DNA from 2 places in the Pseudomonas sp. LBUM1641 genome. Region 1 is predicted to be linked to the other one. Evidence: riboswitches for the same ligand, from Rfam matches in the RefSeq annotation. Region 1 holds a riboswitch; the other holds the start of a gene.
The links. Region 1 has a riboswitch for manganese ahead of ACA046_RS27500 (TMEM165/GDT1 family protein). Riboswitches for the same ligand answer to the same signal wherever they lie in the genome.

Region 1 (4,415 bases):
GCCGGGTCGATGGCGCAGGGCTTTTTGCTCTCCTTGGAGCACAGGTAGTACTCACTGGCGCGCACGCCGGTAGAGAGGATTTTCTGGTCGGCCACGTCGGCGAGTTTATCCAGGCCCAGGCTGCCGTCTTCATTGCGGAACCACCAGGGCAGGAAGCGGCCGTTGGTTTCGATGCCGACCACCGGGCTGTTCACGTAGGCGGCGTCGTTGTGGTCGATGGAGTTGGCTTCCCAGCCGATATAGGCGCCGACGATCTTCGGGTTGCGCACCACGGTTTCGTGGATCAGGTTGATCAGTTGCTCGCGGGAGATGGCCAGTTGTGGGCTGCCACTGGCGTCCTTCATGCCCATCAGGGCGTTGGTGGTGGCCAGGCCCTTGGCGGTCACCAGCGGCGCTTCCAGTTCACGCTGGATCAGCGTCGCCTGGGTTCGCGCCAGTGCGGTCAGGCGCTGTTCGATAATCTGTTCGAATTGCCCTTGGGTGCGTTCCTGCACCATCTCCTGGGTGCGGGCGCCGGCGAACAAGGCGTACAGCACCAGCACCGCTACCACGCTCAGCACAATGGCCCCGGCCAGTGCCGCGACAGAAAATTGAATCGACTTGAACTTCATGACGGCTCCGAGCGCAGGGTTGATTGGCTGCTTGTTTATATCGGCCACGAGCGGGGGAGACATGAGTGCCGTATCGGCGAATGTCGCAAATTGAATGGTCGCCAGCGGTTATGAATGTTTTGCGTCAGTGTGGGATATGTCTGAAATCAGGTGGCTACACGTCTGTTGTATCTGGCGTCGATACAATTGGCCGACTACGATACGCGCCATGTTTCCAGGGAGCAGGTTGATGAAAAAGACAGTAGCGGTATGTGCGTTGGGCGCGGCGGTATTGCTCGCGGGTTGTCAGTCGGTCAACACCACCAGCGGCGGCGCCGTGGGGGTTGAGCGCAAGCAGTACATGTTCAGCATGTTGTCGAGCCAGGAAGTCGACCAGATGTATGCGCAGTCGTACCAGCAGACCCTGGGTGAAGCCAGTGGCAAAGGGCTGGTGGACAAGACCAGTGCCAACGCCAAGCGCGTGCAGGCAATAGCCAACCGCTTGATCGCCCAGGCGCCCACTTTCCGCCCAGATGCGGCGCAGTGGAAGTGGGAAGTGAACCTGATCAAAAGTGACGAGATGAACGCCAACTGCGGGCCTGGCGGCAAGATCTTTGTCTACAGCGCGTTGATCGACAATCTCAAGCTGACCGACGACGAACTCGCCGCCGTGATGGGCCATGAAATTGCCCACGCCTTGCGTGAGCACGGTCGCGAAGCCATGTCCAAGGCTTACGGTATCGAAATGGCGAAGCAGGGAGCCGGTGCTTTGTTCGGCCTGGGTCAGGACAGCCTGGCGCTGGCCGATACCGTGGCCAACTACGGCATGACCTTGCCCAACAGCCGCAGCAATGAAAACGAAGCGGACCTGATTGGCCTGGAGTTGTCGGCGCGTGCCGGTTACAACCCGAACGCGGCGATTACCCTGTGGAACAAAATGGCCAAGGCCTCGGAAGGCTCGCCACCTGAGTTCATGAGCACTCACCCGGCCTCCGACAGCCGGATCGCCTCGTTGCAGGCGGCGATTCCGAAGGTGATGCCGTTGTATCAGCAGGCCAAAAAATCCTGAGAATGATCATTCCCACACCGTGTGTGGGAATGACCTGACTTACCTAGATCCAGCCACTGCTCTGCATGGCCTTGTACACCGCAACAATGGCCAGGATGAAAAACGCCGTAGCCGCCAGTCGACGAATCAGCGTCAGCGGCAATTTGTCCGCCGCGAAATTCCCCGCCAGCACCACCGGTACGTTGGCAATCAACATGCCCAGGGTCGTGCCGATAATCACCAGCCACAGTTCCGGGTATTGCGCCGCGAGCATCACGGTAGCGATCTGGGTCTTGTCGCCGATTTCCGCGAGGAAGAACGCGATCAGCGTGGTCAGGAATGGCCCGAACTTGCGGGACGTACTGGCTTCATCATCGTCGAGCTTGTCGGGCACCAGGGTCCAGAGCGCGGTGGCACAGAAGCTCGCCGCGAGGATCCAGTGCAACACCGCATCCGAGAAGAAACTCCCGAACCAGGCCCCCACGGCACCGGCGGCCGCATGGTTGGCCAGGGTCGCGGCGACGATGCCGGCGATGATCGGCCAGGGTTTGCGAAAGCGTGCAGCGAGAATGAGCGCGAGCAGTTGCGTCTTGTCGCCAATTTCGGCCAAGGCAACGATTGCGGTAGGGACAAGCAGGGAATCCAGCATCAGGTAAGTTCCAGGGGCGGGTCGACACGGCTATGACACGTACAGCCTTCCCGCCCCGGGTAAGGTGTTCGTGTCATAGGTCTTGTCAAACCCCGGTCCGTCTGTGCGGACTCCTGGGTCGCATACGCCATGGCCTGTTGACCAAGTATGTTGACGTATGCCGGACGAGCGTGGCGCTCGTGGGAGACTACTCCCCTAGGACGGAGCGGATTCTGCCTAGGCAAAATCCATTCGGCAAGCCTTCTTTTGGAAAAAGATTTCAGCCGCGCTTGGCACGGTAAATGCGAAAACCCTGGCCTTCTGCCTTGATTGCGCACACCCCAAGATGCTCTTCGATCAGCGGCTGATACTTCAGGAAGCTATTCGCTACCAGTCGAAGTTCGCCGCCTTTTGCCAGATGTTTGGCCGCTTTTCGCAGCAAGTTCTCGGTGGCGAAATAATCGGTGTGCACCCCGACATGGAACGGCGGGTTGCTCAAAATCGTGTTCAGATTCATCGGTGCTGCGTCGATGCCATCACCGGTCAACACCTCGGCTTCCAGGCCGTTGGCTGCCAAGGTGAGGCGACTGCTGGCGGCAGCAAAGGCATCCACGTCGAGCATCGTCACCGTGTTATGCGGATAGCGACGTTTGACTGCAGCCCCAAGCACGCCAGCCCCACAACCGAAATCCAGCAAGTGGCCGCTTGGCAACTTGTCCAGATGTTCCAGCAACAGCGCAGTGCCGCGGTCCAGGCGACCGTGACTGAATACGCCCGGCAGGCTCACCACCCTGAGCGGCCCTTCAGCCAGCGGCACCTCGAACACCTGTGCCAGGCTTTCCAGCTCAACCGGCTCGGGGGCATTGGCCACCGTGACCAGCCACAGTTGGCAGTGCCGCGCATTGTCGAGCTTGCGCGGTTTGCCGAACGGGTTCAGTTGCTTGGCCGCACTTTCGATACCGCCTTTCTTTTCCCCGACCAGGTACAACTCTTTGCCGGGCAAACGCGCCGCTACGGCATTGAGCAGGTAATCGGTGAGGTCCTTGGACTTGGGCAGGAACACCACCGCCGTGTCGAACGAACGCTCGGGCACGTTCACGCCGAACTGGCTGCGCTCGGCAAAACGCGCGTCCAGTGCGGCCTGGTCGCCGGCATGCCAGCTCCAGCCATGGGCATTGGGCAGGCGGCCCAGCAGGTCGTCGGCGGGCAAGCCCACCAGCAGCACGTCGCCTTGAAAAAGTTCGGCCTGGCGAAGCAGTACTTCACTGCGCGGATCCATGGTCTGCTCCTTGAAAAGGGGCGCAGTTTATCAACTGACGACGCGCAGCGGGGCGCCGCTGAAAAAGCCCTGAGTGTTTTCGATCAATTGGCCGACGATTCGCTGCCGGGCTTCTCGACTGCCCCAGGCGTTGTGCGGGGTGACGATCAAGCGCGGGATGTCGCCGGCCAGCAGCGGGTTGCCGTTGACCGGGGGTTCGACACTCAACACGTCAGTCGCCGCGCCGCCCAGATGACCGCTGCGCAGGGCATCGGCCAAGGCTTGTTCATTGATCAGGCCACCGCGGGCGGTGTTGACGATGAAGGCGCCAGGCTTGAGCAAGGCGAGTTCGCGGGCACCGATAAAGTCACGGGTGTGCTCGTTGAGCGGGCAGTGCAGGGTCAGCGCGTCGACCTGCGCCAGCAGTTCGTCCAGCGGCACGCGATCGGCACGAGCCGGACGGCCTGGAATCGCACCCAGGATCACGCGCATGCCAAAGGCTTCAGCCAGGCGCGCAACGGCGCCGCCCAACTCACCATGGCCCAGCAGGCCGAGGGTTTTGCCTTCCAGCTCGACGATCGGATGGTCCAGCAGGCAGAACTGCTTGGCTTTCTGCCAGAGCCCCGCCTGTACATCCCGCTGATAGTCGTTCAGGCGCGTCACAAGATTGAGCAGCAGCATGATCGTATGCTGCGCCACCGACGGCGTGCCGTAACCCTGGCAATTGCTTACGGTAACGCCGTGGGCGCGGGCGGCGACCAAGTCGACGTTGTTGGTGCCGGTGGCGGTCACCAGGATCAGCTTCAGCTCGGGGCAGGCCGCCAGGGTCTCGGCATTCAGCGCGATCTTGTTGCTGATGGCCACCTGCGCGCCTTGCAGGCGTTCGATAAT
Region 2 (4,415 bases), 3.2 Mb from region 1:
TTCCGCCGAGCATTGGTTCGGCACTGATGAAGTCGGCCGCGACCTGTTCAGCCGGGTGCTGTACGGCAGCCGCCAGTCGGTGGGCGTCGGCCTGTTCGTGGCGTTTTCATCCTGCCTGGTGGGCGGCTTGCTGGGTTGCCTGTCGGGGATTATCGGCGGGCGTTTCGACAGCCTGATCATGCGCCTGATGGACATCATGCTGTCGGTGCCGTCCCTGGTGCTGATCATGGCCCTGGCCGCAGCCCTGGGCCCGAGCCTGTTCAACGCGATGCTGGCGATCACCGTGGTGCGTATTCCGTTCTACGTGCGCCTGGCCCGCGGCCAAGCCCTGAGCATTCGCCAGATGGGCTACGTCAAGGCGTCCCAGACCTTCGGCGCCGGGCGCTGGCACATCGTGTCGTGGCACGTGGGCCGCAACGCCATGCCGCCGTTGCTGGTGCAGCTGAGCCTGGACATCGGCAGCGCGATCCTGATGGCCTCGGCCCTGGGTTTCATCGGCCTGGGTGCACAACAGCCCACCGCCGAATGGGGCGCGATGGTTGCCACCGGGCGCAATTTCATTCTCGACAACTGGTGGTACTCGACCTTTCCGGGGCTGGCGATCCTGGTCACCGCGACCGGTTTCAACCTGCTGGGTGACGGTGTTCGTGACCTGCTCGACCCACGGCAACAGGGGAAATGACCATGTCCAGTCCGGCAGTCCTTGCCATCGATAACCTGAGCCTGGAGTTCCCGGCTTACCGCAACAACGTCCAAGCACTCAACGGCGTGTCGTTACACGTCAACCCCGGCGAAGTGGTCGGCGTGGTGGGTGAGTCCGGCTCCGGTAAATCCGTGACCGCCATGCTCAGCCTGCGCCTGCTGCCGGAACGCAGTTACCGGATCACCGCCGGCAGCTTGCAGATGCTTGGCCGCGACATGCTCGGCGCCAGCGAAAAAGAGCTGTTGCAGATCCGCGGACGGGACGCGGCGATGATCTTCCAGGAGCCGATGACCGCGCTGAACCCGACCCGGCGCATTGGCCGACAGATGCTCGACGTGATCATCCACCACCAGCGCCTGAGCAAAGCCGCCGCCCGCGCCAAGGCCATCGCCCTGCTGCGGGACATGCACATCGCCGACCCCAAGCAAGTGCTCGACAGTTACCCTTTCGAACTCTCCGGCGGCATGCGCCAGCGGGTGATGATCGCCCTGGCGTTTTCCTGCGACCCACAGTTGCTGATCGCCGATGAACCCACCACCGCCCTCGACGTCACCGTGCAACGCCAGGTGCTGTTGCTCCTGCGGGAAAAAGCCCGGGCACGCGGCACCGCGATTTTGCTGATTACCCACGACATGGCGGTGGTCTCGCAGTTCTGCGACCGGGTCTACGTGATGTACACCGGCGCGGTGGTGGAAGAAGGCCCGACCGCCCAAGTGATGAGCGACCCGCGCCATCCCTACACCCAAGGCTTGCTCAGCGGTTTGCCGGAACAGGTGAAACCTGGCGACGACCTGCTGACCATCCCCGGCCAGGTGCCCAACCTCGCCGCCCTGCCCTCAGGCTGCACCTTTCGCGAACGCTGCCCCCAGGCCATGAGCCAGTGCATCGAGCGCCCGCGTCTGGATCTGATCAACCCTGCCGGCACCCGCAAAAGCGCGTGCTGGCTGACTGCCGGGGAGTCGGTGCAATGACAGTGCCTCAAGATTCACTGCTGGCCCTGCGGGATGTACGGGTCAAGTTCCCGGTGAAAACCGACTGGCTGGGCCGCCCGCGCGGTTATGCCCACGCCCTGAACGGCATCGACTTGCAGGTTCGCCGCGGGGAAACCCTGGGGATTGTCGGCGAATCCGGCTGTGGTAAAAGCACCCTCGCCCAACTGTTGATGGGCCTGGTCAAGCCCAGCGACGGCGAAGTCGACTGGGTCTACGAAAGCGCCCGGGAACGTCACCGCCATGTGCAGATCGTGTTCCAGGATCCGCAATCGTCCCTCGACCCGCGCCTGCCCATCTGGAAAATCATCACCGAGCCGCTGTTTGCCCTCGGCGATACGCCCAAGGGTGAAATGCGCACCATCGCTGCCAAGGTCGCCGCCCAAGTGGGCATCCGCGCCGAATACCTGGACCGCTACCCGCACCAGTTTTCCGGTGGCCAGCGCCAACGCATCGCCATCGCCCGCGCGCTCGCCTCCAATCCGAGCATCCTGGTACTGGACGAGCCGACCTCGGCCCTGGACATCTCGGTCCAGGCGCAAATCCTCAACCTGCTGGCAGAGCTGCAACGCCGACTGGGGCTGACCTACATCCTGATCTCCCACAACGTGTCCGTGGTGCGGCACATGGCCGACCGGGTGGCGGTGATGTACCTGGGGCAGATTGTGGAACTGGGGTGTGCCGAGCAAGTGCTGGAGCAACCGAAGCATCCGTATACCCAACTGCTGCTGGAGGCGGTGCCCAAGCTGGGGGTGGCGCTGGATGATGCGTATGTCAGTGCGCCCACCGAGTTGCCGGGGAACCGGGTGTTGCCGGGCGGGTGCTTTTTCCTTGATCGCTGCCCGCGCCGCACCCAAGGGTGCGAGCGGCCGCAGCGGTTGACCGGTGGGATGAGTCAGCAGGTGCGGTGTCATCTGGAACATCCGTGAGGCACGGTTAACAAAATTTTCATGTAGCCAAGGCTATGATCCGCCACCTCGTTGGGGAGTAGCCTGCTTCGGATTCTCGAAGCGTTCGTATCAACATTCTCGGCAACATGCCGTGGTGCGAACACCATTTTGGTTGGTGAGACCAGCGACACATCCATGCCTGAAGTCGGGCGTGTGGTTGTGTCGTTGACTCATATAGCCCGACTGGAAGTCTTACCGTGAACCCCATTTCCCTCATCCTTCTCGCCCTTGCCATGTCCACGGACGCCTTTGCGGCGGCTATCGGCAAAGGTTCCAGCCTGCACAAACCGCGTTTGACCGAAGCCCTGCGGGCCGGCCTGATCTTTGGTGTGATCGAAGCCATCACGCCGATTATTGGCTGGGCTATTGGCCAGGCTGCCACTCGCTGGGTGGAGGACTGGGACCATTGGATCGCCTTTACCTTGCTGGTCGGCCTCGGCCTGCACATGATCTACAACGGCATGAAAGCCGATGATCCAGAGGAAGAGAAACCGAGCCAGCACTCGTTCATGATTCTTGCCGTGACCGCATTTGCCACCAGCATTGATGCACTGGCGGTCGGTGTGGGCCTGGCGTTTGTTGACGTGAATATCCTGGTGGCGGCAGCGGCTATTGGTTTTGCGACGATGACCATGGTGACCATCGGCATGATGCTCGGCCGGGTGTTGGGGACCGTGGTGGGCAAGCGCGCCGAGATGGTCGGCGGCGTGGTGCTGATGCTGGTGGGTGCGACGATTTTGTATGAGCACCTGTCGGTCTAGACAATAGCGAAGATCAAAATGTGGGAGCGGGCTTGCTCGCGAAGGCGGTGGTTCAGCCAGCATATTGAGCGACTGACACACCGCCTTCGCGAGCAAGCCCGCTCCCACACAAGCCCGCTCCCACAGGGGTTCTGCGGCGATTAATCAGGCCGCGTGCGTTTCTTTCTTCAAGCTCTCGATATCGATCACAAACCGATACTTCACATCGCCCTTGAGCATCCGCTCGTAGGCTTCATTGATGCTCTGGATGTCGATCATCTCGATGTCCGAGACAATCCCGTGCTTGGCGCAGAAATCCAGCATGTCCTGGGTTTCCTGGATGCCGCCGATCAACGATCCGGCCAGGCTGCGGCGCTTGAAGATCAGGTTGAACACGGTCGGCGACGGGTGCGGGCTGTCCGGGGCACCCACCAGGGTCATGGTGCCGTCGCGCTTGAGCAGGTTGAGGAAGGCATCGAGGTTGTGAGACGCAGCCACGGTGTTGAGGATGAAGTCCAGGGAGTTGGCAACCTTGGCCATTTCATCCTGGTTCTTCGACACCACTACTTCGTCGGCGCCCAGGCGCAGGCCGTCTTCGCGCTTGTTCGGCGAGGTGGTGAACAGCACGACGTAGGCGCCCATGGCGTGGGCGATTTTCACCGCCATATGCCCCAGGCCACCCAGGCCGACGACGCCAACGCGCTTGCCCGGCCCGACGTTCCAGTGGTGCAGTGGTGAGTAGGTGGTGATGCCTGCACACAGCAGCGGCGCGACCGCCGCCAGGTTGCTCTCGTCATGGGAGATGCGCAGGACGAACTTCTCCTTCACCACGATAGTGTCCGAGTAGCCGCCGAACGTATTTTCGCCACCAAACACCGGGCCGTTGTAGGTGCCGGTGAAGCCGTTTTCGCAGTACTGCTCTTCGCCTTCGGCGCAGGATTCGCACTGCTGGCAGCTGTCGACCATGCAGCCGACACCGGCCAGGTCGCCCACCTTGAACTTGCTGACATTGGCGCCCACCGCCGTCACCCGG

Region 2: another riboswitch for manganese. It lies ahead of mntP (manganese efflux pump MntP); the one in region 1 lies ahead of ACA046_RS27500 (TMEM165/GDT1 family protein).

Annotation. Positions count from the first base shown of each region.
Region 1 covers NZ_CP166815.1:5,984,152-5,988,566, reverse strand. The annotation lists gene ACA046_RS27505 (M48 family metallopeptidase) at 841-1,659, shown strand; gene ACA046_RS27500 (TMEM165/GDT1 family protein) at 1,703-2,287, opposite strand; yybP-ykoY riboswitch at 2,375-2,496, opposite strand; gene ACA046_RS27495 (methyltransferase) at 2,547-3,545, opposite strand; gene ACA046_RS27490 (2-hydroxyacid dehydrogenase) at 3,576-4,415, opposite strand, start outside.
Region 2 covers NZ_CP166815.1:2,784,840-2,789,254, reverse strand. The annotation lists gene ddpC (D,D-dipeptide ABC transporter permease) at 1-682, shown strand, start outside; gene ACA046_RS12800 (ABC transporter ATP-binding protein) at 679-1,674, shown strand; gene ACA046_RS12795 (oligopeptide/dipeptide ABC transporter ATP-binding protein) at 1,671-2,621, shown strand; yybP-ykoY riboswitch at 2,662-2,829, shown strand; gene mntP (manganese efflux pump MntP) at 2,840-3,403, shown strand; gene ACA046_RS12785 (NAD(P)-dependent alcohol dehydrogenase) at 3,548-4,415, opposite strand, start outside.